One region of the Klebsiella sp. I138 genome, then DNA from elsewhere that is predicted to be linked to it. Evidence: predicted binding sites of a transcription regulator. Region 1 holds the regulator's gene; each other region holds the start of a gene.
The links. Region 1 encodes PhoB, which activates phosphate uptake and scavenging genes when phosphate is short. Its sites were predicted from a motif close to CTGTCATAAAACTGNCNNAT; they were not measured.

Region 1 (4,618 bases):
ATCGTTTTGCGATTGCGACACGCTGCTCAGGCGGGGCGTTTCGTGATACAGCGCGAGGCAGATGGCATCCAGCAGAGTGGTTTTCCCGGCGCCGGTAGGGCCGGTAATGGCGAACAGCCCGTTGCTGGCGAAAGGCTCCGCGGTGAAGTCGATTTTCCATTCGCCTTTGAGCGAGTTGATATTTTTCAGGCGCAAACTCAGAATTTTCACAGATGCTCCTCACCGTTCAGACTATGCAGCGTTTCGTTGAACAGCTGCTTCAGGCGCTCCTGCTGCGTCTCTTCCAGCGTTTCCAGCGCCAGGCGGCGTTCAAACACCTCCTCAACCTGCAGTTCGCTCAGCGTTTCCCGCCGCTCACCCGCCAGGATACGTTCACGCTGGGCACGGCTGCGGCGTACCAGCAGTACTTCCACCGGCAGATCTTCGGTCTGGGCCTGAATTTTTCGCTGAATATCATGCAGATATTCGTCGCTGGTAATTTCGATGTCCAGCCAGACGACGGGCTGCTGTGGGCTATCCTGCCACTGCGTGAGCTGTTCACTGATGCTGGCAAAATCGCCTTTCAGCACTGCCAGAGGCTGCGTCACCGGCACTGTCAGAGGGCAAACCTCCGTCAGATGCCCGTCGGTGAAGGTCACCAGATTGACGCTTTTGCTTTTCCCCGTCTCGTCAAAGCTGAGGGCGATGGGCGAGCCGCTGTAGCGAATATGCTCGCAGCCACCGATCTTCTGCGCCCGGTGAATATGGCCGAGGGCAATATAATCTGCGGGCGGGAAATGGCTGGCGGGAAAGGCCTCCAGCGTGCCGATGTAGATATCGCGAACCGCGTCGCTTTTACTGGCGCCGACGGTGGTCAGGTGGCCGCTGGCGACGATTGGCAGTGGACGATCGCCGCGCAGGGCACAAGCTTCTTCATACTGCTGTTGATAATAGTCGCTGATGGCGCTCAACAATTGCTGCTGCTTTTCGCCGCTGGAGTGGCCGGCCTGGCTGGTGATCAGCTCGCGCGGGCGCAGGAAAGGCACCGGGCAAAATACGGCGCCGGGTGTGCCGTCGCGCCGTGGCAGAATAAAGGGGGCATGGCCGGCGCTGGCCACCACCGTGGTTTTCAGAAAGGCCAGAATATCGCGGGATTCGTTCAGCGTGGCCACCGAATCGTGGTTGCCCGCCAGCACCACCAGCTGACAGCCGGTTTGCTGAAGCTGAACGACAAAGCGGTTGTACAGCTCGCGGGCGTAGCTTGGCGGCGAGCCGGTATCAAAGATGTCGCCGGCGACAATAATGGCATCGACCTCGTGCGCCTGCGCACTGGTCAGCAGCCAGTCGAGAAAGGCCGAATGTTCGGCGGCGCGGCTTTTGCTGTAAAAGTTCTGGCCAAGGTGCCAGTCAGAGGTATGGATGATGCGCATAAGTATTCCCTGGCGAAAAAGCATTAGCGCATTATATACATGTCATCCGTCGCGTTGCCCCTTTAACACTTTCAGGATTGAGTGTTACTCCTTGTCATTATTCAAAATCCGCTATCATATGACGGTCATTTTTTTCATAAATCTGTCACAAAACTGACGCATAATGACGCCGCACTCTATACTGATGGCTAAAAAATACAGGGTAAATAATGGCGAGAAGAATTCTGGTCGTTGAAGATGAAGCTCCGATCCGCGAAATGGTCTGCTTTGTTCTGGAGCAAAACGGCTTTCAGCCCGTCGAGGCGGAAGATTATGACAGTGCGGTGAATCAACTCAATGAACCCTGGCCTGATTTGATTCTCCTCGACTGGATGCTGCCGGGCGGATCGGGTCTGCAGTTTATCAAGCTGCTCAAGCGTGAAGCGATGACCCGCGATATTCCGGTCGTCATGCTGACCGCGCGGGGTGAAGAAGAAGACCGCGTACGTGGTCTGGAAACCGGCGCCGATGATTACATCACCAAGCCTTTCTCGCCGAAAGAGCTGGTGGCGCGCATCAAAGCCGTAATGCGCCGAATTTCGCCGATGGCGGTTGAAGAAGTGATTGAAATGCAAGGGCTTAGCCTTGATCCTTCCTCGCATCGCGTGATGACCGGTGAAAGTCCGCTGGATATGGGGCCGACGGAGTTTAAATTATTACACTTCTTTATGACCCACCCGGAACGTGTCTACAGCCGCGAACAGCTGCTGAATCACGTCTGGGGAACGAATGTGTATGTAGAAGACAGAACGGTGGATGTGCATATTCGTCGTCTGCGTAAAGCGCTGGAACATAGCGGCCATGACCGGATGGTGCAAACGGTCCGTGGCACAGGATATCGTTTCTCCGCCCGTTTCTGAATCTCGACAGGAGTGTGAACCGTGCTGGAACGGCTGTCATGGAAAAGGCTGGCGCTTGAGCTTTTCTTATGTTGTATCCCGGCCCTGATTCTCGGGGCGGTGGTGGGTTATCTGCCGTGGTTTTTGCTGGCGGCAGTAACCGGACTTCTCATCTGGCATTTCTGGAATTTATTACGTCTTTCATGGTGGCTGTGGGTTGACCGCAGCATGACACCTCCGCCGGGAAGCGGCAGCTGGGAACCGCTGCTGTACGGCCTCCACCAGATGCAGATGCGCAATAAAAAGCGCCGACGCGAACTGGGCAGTCTGATCAAACGCTTTCGTAGCGGGGCGGAGTCTTTGCCCGATGCGGTGGTGTTGACGACGGAGGAGGGCGCCATCTTCTGGTGTAATGGTCTGGCTCAGCAGATCCTCAATCTGCGCTGGCCGGACGACAGCGGACAAAACATTCTCAATCTTCTGCGCTACCCTGAATTCGCGAACTACCTCAAAAACAGGGATTTCACAAAACCGCTTAATCTCGTCCTCAATACGTCTCGTCATCTGGAAATCCGCGTGATGCCCTACAGCGACAAACAGTGGCTGATGGTGGCGCGTGATGTCACGCAGATGCACCAGCTGGAGGGCGCACGGCGAAACTTTTTTGCCAACGTCAGCCATGAGCTTCGCACGCCGTTGACGGTGCTGCAGGGCTATCTTGAGATGATGCAGGAGCAGGTGCTGGAAGGGATGACGCGCGAAAAAGCGCTGCATACGATGCGCGAGCAGACCCAGCGCATGGAGGGGTTAGTCAAGCAGCTGCTGACGCTGTCGCGGATTGAAGCGGCGCCGACGCTGGCGATGAATGACAAAATCGATGTGCCGATGATGCTACGGGTGGTGGAGCGCGAAGCGCAGACGCTCAGCCAGCAGAAGCAGACGATCCACTTCCACGTCGATGAGAGCCTGCAGGTGCTAGGTAATGAAGAGCAGCTGCGCAGCGCGATGTCCAATCTGGTGTATAACGCGATCAACCATACGCCGGCAGGGACGGAGATTACCGTCAGCTGGCAGCGTGCGCCCCATGGCGCGCTGTTTAGCGTTGAGGATAATGGGCCAGGAATTGCGCCGGAGCATATCCCGCGCCTGACCGAGCGGTTTTATCGCGTGGATAAAGCCCGTTCGCGGCAAACCGGCGGCAGCGGTCTTGGGCTGGCTATTGTGAAGCATGCGGTAAATCATCACGACAGCCGGCTGGAAATTGAGAGTACGGTGGGGAAAGGGACGCGTTTTAGTTTCTTACTCCCGGAACGTTTAATTGCCAAAAAAAGCGCCTGATCGCGCCATTGTCAGCATTTCTTGCCAATGACCAGCTTCGGCTGGTCATTTCAGATTGCTGACAAAGAAGGAAAAAGCGTGGTTTTTCCTTCTTTGTGGTGAGCAGCCGAAAATCAATGAATTGATTTTCCTTGTTTTTATAATTGGGTGGAATATGGCAGAACGGCATCGTTTTGACGTTTTTCATTCATCTCCAATGACCAGCTTCGGCTGGTCATTTTCGTTTGCAGTCACTTTTTCCCCGCGTAATTAATGAACGTCTGCTGCTTTTTTGTTCGCATGATTAGCCGGAGGTTTTCCTTCAATATGGTCAATAATTCCGGTCTGTGAAATAGACTTAGCATAATCATCTGCTTTTGCGATCCCGCCTTGCATTAAAACGTTATAAGCGTTTAAATTGCCCCCCATACAGTCGCAGACAGACTGTTTTTGCGTGGTAATTCAAAAAACAATTCTTTCCCACGCCGCTTCGGGAGCATATCTCGCTGAGTTTGCCGGCAACCGCCGCTGTATCATCCCCTAAGGGAAGGCACGGTATTTTCCGTTTGTTAACAACACCACACCCACAGGCAGTAATGAATTTATGACCCATCAGTTAAAATCTCGCGACATTATCGCGTTGGGCTTTATGACCTTCGCGTTGTTCGTTGGCGCAGGCAACATTATCTTCCCTCCGATGGTAGGTTTACAGGCTGGTGAACACGTCTGGACCGCCGCTATTGGCTTTCTGATTACCGCCGTGGGTTTACCGGTGCTAACGGTCGTGGCGCTGGCGAAAGTCGGCGGTGGCGTTGAAAGTCTGAGTACGCCTATCGGTAAAGTTGCCGGTATCCTGCTGGCGGTGGTCTGCTATCTGGCCGTCGGTCCACTGTTTGCGACGCCGCGTACCGCGACGGTCTCTTTTGAAGTCGGGATTGCCCCGCTGACCGGTGATGGCGCGTTGCCGCTGATGATTTACAGCGTGATTTACTTCGCACTGGTGATTCTGGTCTC
Region 2 (4,618 bases), 540 kb from region 1:
ATAAACGTGCGGTCGCAGCGGCCTTTGGCCGGGCGGCATCCCACTATTCGCAGCACGATGCGCTACAGCGGTACAGCGCCGAACTGCTGCTGCGCCAGCTCGATGGTTGCTCTTTTGCCGCGGTGCTGGATGCCGGCTGCGGACCCGGCAGCATGAGCCGCTACTGGCGCGATGCCGGAAGCTACGTCACGGCGCTGGATCTGTCGGTCGAGATGCTGGCGCAGGCGCAGCGCGATCGGTGCGCGCATCGTTACCTCGAAGGCGATATTGAGTCGCTCCCGCTGGCCGATGCCTGTGTTGATCTGGCGTGGAGTAACCTGGCGGTGCAGTGGTGCGAGAGTCTTACCGGCGCGCTCGATGAGCTGTGCCGGGTCGTGCGTCCCGGCGGGCGAGTAGCCTTCACAACATTGCTGGCCGACTCACTGCCCGAGCTGAATCAGGCCTGGCGCGCTATTGATGCGCATCCCCATGCCAACCGTTTTCTCAGTGAGCAGGCGGTGCGCGAGGCGCTGGCCGGACGCCGGGCCGTCGGGCAGATCCACGCCGTCAGCCTGCCGTTCGCTGACGCCCTGAGCGCGATGCGTTCGCTTAAAGGCATTGGCGCGACACATTTGCATCAGGGGCGCCGCGCCGCGCCGTTGAGCCGGGGAAAACTGCGTCAACTGCAGCTGGCCTGGCCAAAACAGCAGGGCCAGTGCCCGCTGACGTACCATCTTTTTACAGGAGTCATCGAACGTGACTAAACGTTTTTTCGTCACCGGAACCGACACTGAAGTCGGAAAAACCATCGCCAGCTGCGCCCTATTGCAGGCGGCGAATCTGTCAGGACTGAAAAGCGCGGGCTATAAGCCCGTCGCGTCCGGGAGTGAGCATACGCCACAGGGGCTGCGCAACGAAGATGCCCTGGCGTTGCAGCGCAACAGTACCGTGGCACTGAGCTACGCCCAGGTGAATCCTTTTACCTTCGCTGAACCGACTTCGCCGCATATTGTGAGCGCGGAGGAGGGGCGTCTGATTACCCGCGATGCGCTTTCCGCCGGGCTGAGAGAACTGGAAAATCTGGCTGAATGGGTGCTGTTGGAAGGCGCCGGGGGCTGGTTTACGCCACTTTCCTCCACGCTGAGCTTTGCCGACTGGGTCCACGATGAACAGCTGCCAGTTATTCTGGTGGTGGGCATCAAACTAGGGTGCATCAACCATGCGCTGCTGACCGCCCAGGCGGTACGTCAGGCGGGGCTGCCGCTGGTCGGCTGGATTGCAAATGACATCCAGCCGCCGGGCAAACGCCATGCGGAGTATCTGGCGACCCTTAAAGATCGGCTTGCGGCGCCGTTCCTGGGCGAGATCCCGTGGCTGGCGGATGCGCCGCAGCATGAGGACCTTGGGCAGTATCTTGATCTTAGCGCGCTGGATCGGGCGTCATCCACTGCGTAAGCAGGGGCTCATCCAACTGGATAACACTGCCTTGGGCTACGTTACGCCCACGGTGTAACAGGCAAAATCGGTCCGCTACCCGACGAATAAACGGCAGATGCTGTTCAGCAAGCAGCACCGTTAAGCCGATGTCACGGTTCAGGCGGACCAGCAGGTCTCCCAGTTTATGCACGAAATGCTGCCCGCTGCCGCGGGATGGCTCATCCAGAATTAGCAGGCGCGGCTGGACCACCAGAGCTCTTGCCAGCGCCAGCTGGTACTGATCATCTTCTGACAGCATGGCGCCTTTATGCTGACGCAGTCCGTACAAATCCGGAAAGAAATCGTAAATCTCCCGCTTCACGACGGCGCCCGGATTCCCGCCGGCGGCCAGCGCAATATGCAGATTCTCCTCCACGCTGAGCTGAGAAAAGATCCGCCGATCCTGCGGGACATAGCCGATGCCGATAATCGTACGGGAGTGGGCGGAGAGCGGTGTGATATCACAGGGCGGCGAACCGCCGTCATGCCAGGTCATGCTGCCACTGGCCACCGGGAGATGCCCGGTGATGCAATTCACCAGCGTAGTTTTCCCCATTCCCTGGAGCCCCATCACACAGGTGCACTCCCCTGGCTGAAGTTCAAGGTCGACATTCCATAGCGTGTGCTGATTTCCGTAGTACTGATTGACTGCGCGTAGACTCAACATAGACGTTTTCTCCTTTTTGGGGATAGCGGGCGACATGAAGATTCTGCAAATCTCTTGCCAGGAAAAAGATGTTTCGGTGTTTTCCTGCAAAGACAGGTGCCACAAGGCATGGCGAATTCAGTCTGGCGAGACGGTTGCACTTTCCCGGTGCTTACACGTATGAAAAATGGTGCAGAAAGCAACAAAAAAGGAGGCTCCCTTAGCTGATAAATATCAAAAATAATTCGATAATTTTTTTTAGCCGGTCGATTTTCACCGACGGTCGATTTCTGCGGGGGGGCAGAGGTCTTGGCCTGCAGATACTTATCCACTATTCCTGTGGATAACCTTGTGTATTAGAGTTAGAGAACTTGCGGTAAGCTAGAGATTACGCGGCCTGCGGCTGAATTGGCGCGAAACCCATCTTTTGTTTAATATCATTAAATATCAATTAGTTGAATAAAAGCAATGGCTGTAAGGAAAGTGTCACCTGGTGCCATAAAAGATTCATTACCTTGCTTGACAAATGTTAAATGATAAATTTTTCTGGGGATAACCCTACTGTCTGGCGGATTATTCTGCAAGATGCTCCATTTTCACCCGATAACGACGCGCTGGCGGACGATTTCAGAGACAAACAATAATAGGATACTGGTTTTATATCCAGTGTTATTTATTGGCAAAAGCGAGCGTGAAGGGTAGAATTAAACACCTGCCGCATATCACCAGGCGCTTCATCCTTCTTCAGGGTCAGACATATGAGTAAAACGTTCACGCTGCATTCTGCATTCCGTCCCTCTGGCGATCAGCCGGAAGCTATCCGGCGCCTGGAAGAGGGGCTGGAAGATGGTCTGGCGCACCAAACGCTGCTGGGGGTGACCGGGTCGGGTAAGACCTTCACCATTGCTAACGTTATCGCCGACCTTCAGCGTCCGACCATGGTGCTGGCGCCGAACAAAACTCTGGCGGCGCAGCTGTACGGTGAAATGAAAGAGTTCTTCCCGGACAATGCGGTGGAGTATTTCGTCTCCTATTACGATTACTACCAGCCCGAAGCCTACGTGCCGAGCTCGGACACCTTTATCGAGAAAGATGCGTCTGTGAACGAACATATCGAGCAGATGCGTCTGTCGGCGACTAAAGCGCTGCTTGAGCGCCGCGACGTGGTGGTGGTGGCTTCAGTATCGGCTATCTACGGTCTGGGCGATCCTGACCTCTATCTGAAGATGATGCTGCACCTGACCACCGGCATGCTGATTGACCAGCGGGCGATATTGCGCCGCCTGGCGGAGCTGCAATATACCCGCAACGATCAGGCCTTCCAGCGCGGTACCTTCCGCGTGCGGGGCGAAGTTATCGACGTCTTCCCGGCGGAATCTGACGACATCGCGCTGCGTATTGAACTGTTCGATGAAGAGGTTGAGCGCCTGTCGTTGTTCGACCCGCTCACCGGTCAGGTTGAATCGACGATCCCGCGCTATACCATCTACCCCAAAACGCACTATGTGACGCCGCGCGAGCGCATTGTTCAGGCGATGGAAGAGATTAAAGTTGAGCTGGCCGACAGGCGTAAGGTGCTGCTGAGCAATAACAAGCTGCTCGAAGAACAGCGCCTGTCGCAGCGTACACAGTTTGACCTTGAAATGATGAACGAGCTCGGCTACTGCTCGGGTATCGAAAACTACTCCCGCTATCTTTCCGGTCGTGGGCCGGGCGAGCCACCGCCAACGCTGTTTGATTACCTGCCGGCTGACGGCTTGCTGGTGATCGACGAATCTCACGTGACGATTCCGCAAATCGGCGGCATGTACCGCGGCGACCGGGCGCGTAAAGAGACGCTGGTGGAGTACGGTTTCCGCCTGCCCTCGGCGCTGGATAACCGCCCGATGAAGTTTGAAGAGTTTGAGGCGCTGGCACCGCAGACTATTTACGTGTCGGCCACGCCGGGCCCCTATGAGCTGGAAAAATCCGGTGATGAGGTGGTCGATCAGGTTGTGCGTCCGACCGGGCTGCTTGACCCCATTATAGAAGTGCGTCCGGTGGCGACTCAGGTTGATGACCTGCTGTCAGAAATTCGTATCCGCGTTGCCGAAAACGAGCGCGTGCTGGTCACCACGTTAACCAAACGAATGGCCGAAGACTTAACGGAGTATCTCGAAGAGCACGGCGCGCGCGTGCGCTACCTGCACTCGGATATCGATACCGTTGAGCGTATGGAAATTATCCGCGATCTGCGTCTGGGCGAGTTCGATGTCCTGGTCGGTATCAACCTGCTGCGTGAGGGGCTGGATATGCCGGAAGTCTCACTGGTGGCGATTCTTGACGCCGATAAAGAGGGCTTCCTGCGTTCCGAACGTTCGCTGATTCAGACCATTGGGCGTGCGGCGCGTAACATCAACGGGAAGGCGATTCTGTACGGCGATAAAATTACCGCCTCGATGGCGAAAGCGATCAGCGAGACCGAACGCCGTCGTGAGAAACAGCAGCAGTATAACGAAGAGCACGGAATTACTCCGC
Region 3 (4,618 bases), 2.1 Mb from region 1:
AAACGGGTATATCTGCCCGTGCTCCACCCGTTCAGTCCTGGAAATCTGCTGTTTTTACACTATCATCCGCGCAGCGAACTGGTGATGAACCGGTTGAAAATCAACGAGCCGAAACTGGATGTGCGCGACGTCCTGCCGCTCAGTCAGCTCGACGTGCTGATGGTCCCGCTGGTTGCCTTTGACACCGTCGGACAGCGGCTGGGAATGGGAGGCGGCTTCTACGACCGGACATTGCAGAACTGGCGGGATTATTCCCTGCACCCTGTTGGCTATGCCCATGATTGCCAGCAGGTCGACGCACTGCCAACAGCGCACTGGGATATCCCGCTACCGGCGGTGATTACCCCCTCGACGCTGTGGCAGTGGCCGTAAGCTATCGATTACCGAGCTTTTTCAACTGCCGGTTATGCCATCCGCTGAGTAAGAATATCGTCGCCAGCGATCCCAGCAACGCGCAGAACATATCCGACTGGGTGTCCCACGGATCGCCCTGAGTACCGAGAAAATCATCCGCTCCCTGCCCCATCGCCAGCGCCGCCCACCATTCGATTAACTCATAGGTGGCGCTGATCGCCAGCGCAATGCAGCACACCAGAAACGACAGCATCTTGCGTCCGCGCACATAGTCGCCACGCAGCAGAATCTCCCGCGCCGCCAGTGCCGGAACCAGCCCCTGGAAAAAGTGGCCAAGCTTATCGTACGGATTACGGCTTAAATTCAGCCATGCTTGCACATCAAATCCAATCGGCACTTTTGCGTACGTATACATCCCTCCCACCATCAAAATAATGGCGTGGAAGAAGATAAGCACGTACAGGATCGGCGTGAGCGGGTAGCGCGAACGTGTTAAGAGCAGCAGCGGAACGATGATAATGACCGGCGTCACTTCCATCAGCCAGGTGAGACTATCGTGAGTGCCCAACCCCGTCCATGCCAGGATCAGCAGCAGGAGAAAGGCGCCCACATTCAATTGAGAGGTCTGCATAAATTAAAGGGATCCCCGCAGGGATCCTTTTCAAAGGTTAATCAGTAAAGCAGACGGGCGCGGATGGTGCCCGGAATCGCCTTCATGGCCTGCAGCGCTTGCTGTGCCACATCTTCTTCAGCTTCAATATCAATAACCACATAGCCCATCTGCGACGTGGTTTGCAGATACTGCGCCGCGATATTGATGCTTTGAGCGGCAAAGATCTGGTTGATGGCGGTCAGCACGCCCGGACGGTTTTCATGAATGTGCAGCAAACGACGACCGCCGTGCAGCGGCAGAGAAACTTCCGGGAAATTCACCGCGGAGAGCGTCGAACCGTTGTCGGAATACTTCGCCAGCTTGCCCGCCACTTCCAGACCGATATTCTCCTGCGCTTCCTGGGTAGAGCCACCGATGTGCGGCGTCAGGATCACGTTGTCGAACTCGCACAGCGGCGAGGTGAACGGATCGCTGTTGGTTGCCGGCTCCGTCGGGAAGACGTCAATCGCCGCCCCGGCCAGGTGCTTACGCGCCAGCGCATCGCACAATGCAGGAATATCCACCACCGTACCGCGAGAGGCGTTGATCAACAGCGCGCCGGGCTTCATCAGCGCCAGCTCTTCCGCACCCATCATATTTTTGGTGGAGGCGTTTTCCGGCACGTGCAGACTGACGACATCGCTCATATTCAGCAGATCGGAGAGGTGCTGTACCTGAGTAGCGTTGCCCAGCGGCAGTTTACTTTCGATATCATAGAAATAGACGTGCATCCCCAGCGATTCGGCCAGAATCCCCAGCTGTGTACCAATGTGGCCGTAGCCGATGATCCCCAGTTTTTTACCACGCGCTTCGAAGCTGCCGACGGCCAGTTTGTTCCACACGCCGCGGTGCGCTTTCGCGTTAGCTTCTGGCACGCCGCGCAGCATCAGCAGCAGTTCGCCAATCACCAGCTCGGCAACGGAACGGGTATTTGAGAACGGCGCGTTAAAGACGGGAACACCACGTTTCGCCGCCGCGTCTAAATCAACCTGGTTGGTGCCGATACAGAAGCAGCCGACCGCCACCAGTTTTTCCGCTGCCGCGAAGATCTCTTCAGTCAGATGAGTACGGGAACGCAGGCCAATGAAATGAGCATCACGGATCGACGCTTTCAGCTCCTCGCTGTCCAGCGCACCTTTATGAAATTCGATGTTGGTGTAGCCTGCCGCGCGGAGATTCTCCACCGCTTTTTGATGCACACCTTCAACCAGCAGAAACTTAATCTTGTCTTTTTCCAGTGATACCTTAGCCATTTCCCCGTCCTGTTTTGTCTTATCTGATGTCGTGCCGAACGAAAGTTCTTCTCAGCAACATATCAAAAAAAACTATCGCGGCAATATGAACGTTTGCGTCGACGACCTGAAGAAATATCACACAGAGGGAAATGACAGGACAAAACACCAGAAAGAGAAGTAAAGGTAGATTGTTACTAAGGCTGGTTGCATAAATGTGACAGAAGTCACCAAATTTAGCCAGGAGAAAAAATATTTGCGAGGGAGCCATTCGCTCCCCCAATTATATTATTTTACGATGGTTTTTACGCCATCGGCGGTGCCGATCAGGGCGACATCCGCCCCGCGATTGGCAAACAGCCCGACGGTAACGACGCCCGGAATACCGTTGATGGTATTTTCCAGAGCAATAGCATCAAGAATTTCCAGGCCGAAGACGTCAAGAATGACGTTGCCATTGTCGGTGGTCACGCCCTGGCGATACTCCGGGCGACCGCCCAGCTTCACCAGTTGACGCGCGACGGCGCTGCGCGCCATCGGAATCACTTCCACCGGCAGCGGGAATTTACCCAGAATATCCACCTGCTTAGACGCATCAGCAATGCAGATAAATTTATCCGCCACTGAGGCAATAATCTTTTCGCGCGTTAATGCCGCGCCGCCGCCTTTGATCATCTGCATATGGCCATTAATCTCATCGGCGCCGTCAACGTAAATGCCCAGACGGTCAACGCTGTTAAGATCGAAAACCGGGATGCCAAGGCTTTTCAGTTTTTCGGTGGAGGCATCAGAGCTGGAAACAGCGCCTTCAATCTGCCCTTTCATGGTGCCCAGCGCATCGATAAAATGCGCGGCCGTGGAGCCCGTACCGACACCCACGATGGTGCCCGGTTGTACATACTGCAATGCCGCCCAGCCTACTGCTTTTTTCAGTTCATCTTGCGTCATGATTATGGTCCGAGATGTGAATACCTGTGGCGCATTATAGAACACCATGGGGGGAATTGTCCCTGCGGCAGGGTCACACAACTGAGCAGACCATTTTTCGTCTTCATCAAAAACAAATTTATGTCATAGTGCAAGTTAACGAAAAGTTATGGGGGTACGCCAGAGCAATGAAACGACCGGACTACAGAACACTACAAGCGCTGGATGCGGTGATAAGAGAACGTGGGTTTGAGCGCGCCGCGCAGAAGCTATGCATTACACAGTCCGCCGTCTCACAGCGTATTAAACAGCTGGAAAATATGTTCGGCCAGCCGCTGCTGGTCCGTACCGTGCCGCCGCGCCCAACCGAGCAGGGACAAAAGCTGTTAGCCCTGCTGCGCCAGGTTGAGCTGCTGGAAGAAGAGTGGCTGGGCGATGAGCAGACGGGTTCAACGCCGCTGCTGCTGTCGCTGGCGGTCAACGCCGACAGTCTGGCAACCTGGCTGCTGCCCGCGCTGTCTAGCGTCCTTTCCGACTCTCCTATCCGCCTCAACCTGCAGGTCGAAGATGAAACCCGCACTCAGGAACGCCTACGTCGTGGTGAAGTCGTCGGTGCAGTGAGTATTCAACCGCAGGCGCTGCCGAGCTGTCTGGTCGATCAGCTTGGTGCGCTCGACTACCTGTTTGTCGCCTCAAAAGAGTTTGCGCAACGTTATTTCCCTAACGGCGTGACTCGCTCTGCGTTGCTGAAAGCGCCGGTTGTCGCCTTCGATCATCTGGATGATATGCATCAGGCGTTTTTGCAGCAGAACTTCGATCTGCCGCCGGGCAGCGTCCCGTGCCATATCGTGAACTCTTCGGAGGCCTTCGTGCAGCTTGCGCGCCAGGGGACGACCTGTTGCATGATCCCGCATCTGCAAATTGAAAAAGAGCTCAAAAGCGGCGAGCTTATCGATCTCACGCCGGGACTGTTTCAGCGCCGGATGCTCTACTGGCATCGCTTCGCGCCGGAAAGCCGGATGATGCGCCGGGTCACCGATGCGCTGATCGATTACGGTCACAAGGTGCTGCGGCAGGACTAAACGCAGGCGAAAAAAAGCCACTTCAAAGAAGTGGCTTTTTATTTTATCGCTTACTGTGCCGCATCAGGCTGCTTAGCCGGTGCGGCGGGAGCCGGAGCTGGCGCTGCGGGCTGCAGTTCAAAAACGACATCAACCTGATCGTCAAACTGAATAGTCGCCTGCTCGTAGGTTTCCTGCGCGGAAACCGGTGCCGCATCGGCAGCCTTCATCATGCGCACCATCGGGCTCGGCTGATAGTTCGAAACATGGTAGCGAACGCTATAGACCGGCCCCAGCTTGCTGTGGAAGCCTGACGCCAGCTCTTGCGCCTGATGCACCGCATCATCAATGGCTGCTTTGCGCGCCTTATCTTTATAGGCATCCGGTTGCGC

Region 2: uvrB (excinuclease ABC subunit UvrB) is a predicted target of PhoB. The motif match lies at 2,574-2,593, and genes of this name have one in related genera.
Region 3: serA (phosphoglycerate dehydrogenase) is a predicted target of PhoB. The motif match lies at 2,445-2,464, and genes of this name have one in related genera.

What each region holds. Positions count from the first base shown of each region.
Region 1 is NZ_CP180447.1:2,957,008-2,961,625, reverse strand. Features, by position in the region: gene sbcC (exonuclease subunit SbcC) at 1-210, opposite strand, end outside; gene sbcD (exonuclease subunit SbcD) at 207-1,409, opposite strand; gene phoB (phosphate response regulator transcription factor PhoB) at 1,619-2,308, shown strand; gene phoR (phosphate regulon sensor histidine kinase PhoR) at 2,330-3,625, shown strand; gene brnQ (branched-chain amino acid transporter carrier protein BrnQ) at 4,209-4,618, shown strand, end outside.
Region 2 is NZ_CP180447.1:2,415,233-2,419,850, reverse strand. Features, by position in the region: gene bioC (malonyl-ACP O-methyltransferase BioC) at 1-743, shown strand, start outside; gene bioF (8-amino-7-oxononanoate synthase) at 1-4, shown strand, start outside; gene bioD (dethiobiotin synthase) at 736-1,434, shown strand; gene ACMYSK_RS11250 (ABC transporter ATP-binding protein) at 1,400-2,122, opposite strand; gene uvrB (excinuclease ABC subunit UvrB) at 2,860-4,618, shown strand, end outside.
Region 3 is NZ_CP180447.1:5,025,552-5,030,169, reverse strand. Features, by position in the region: gene ACMYSK_RS23580 (5-formyltetrahydrofolate cyclo-ligase) at 1-372, shown strand, start outside; gene ACMYSK_RS23575 (DUF2238 domain-containing protein) at 374-985, opposite strand; gene serA (phosphoglycerate dehydrogenase) at 1,027-2,259, opposite strand; gene rpiA (ribose-5-phosphate isomerase RpiA) at 2,527-3,186, opposite strand; gene argP (DNA-binding transcriptional regulator ArgP) at 3,354-4,247, shown strand; gene ACMYSK_RS23555 (oxidative stress defense protein) at 4,298-4,618, opposite strand, start outside.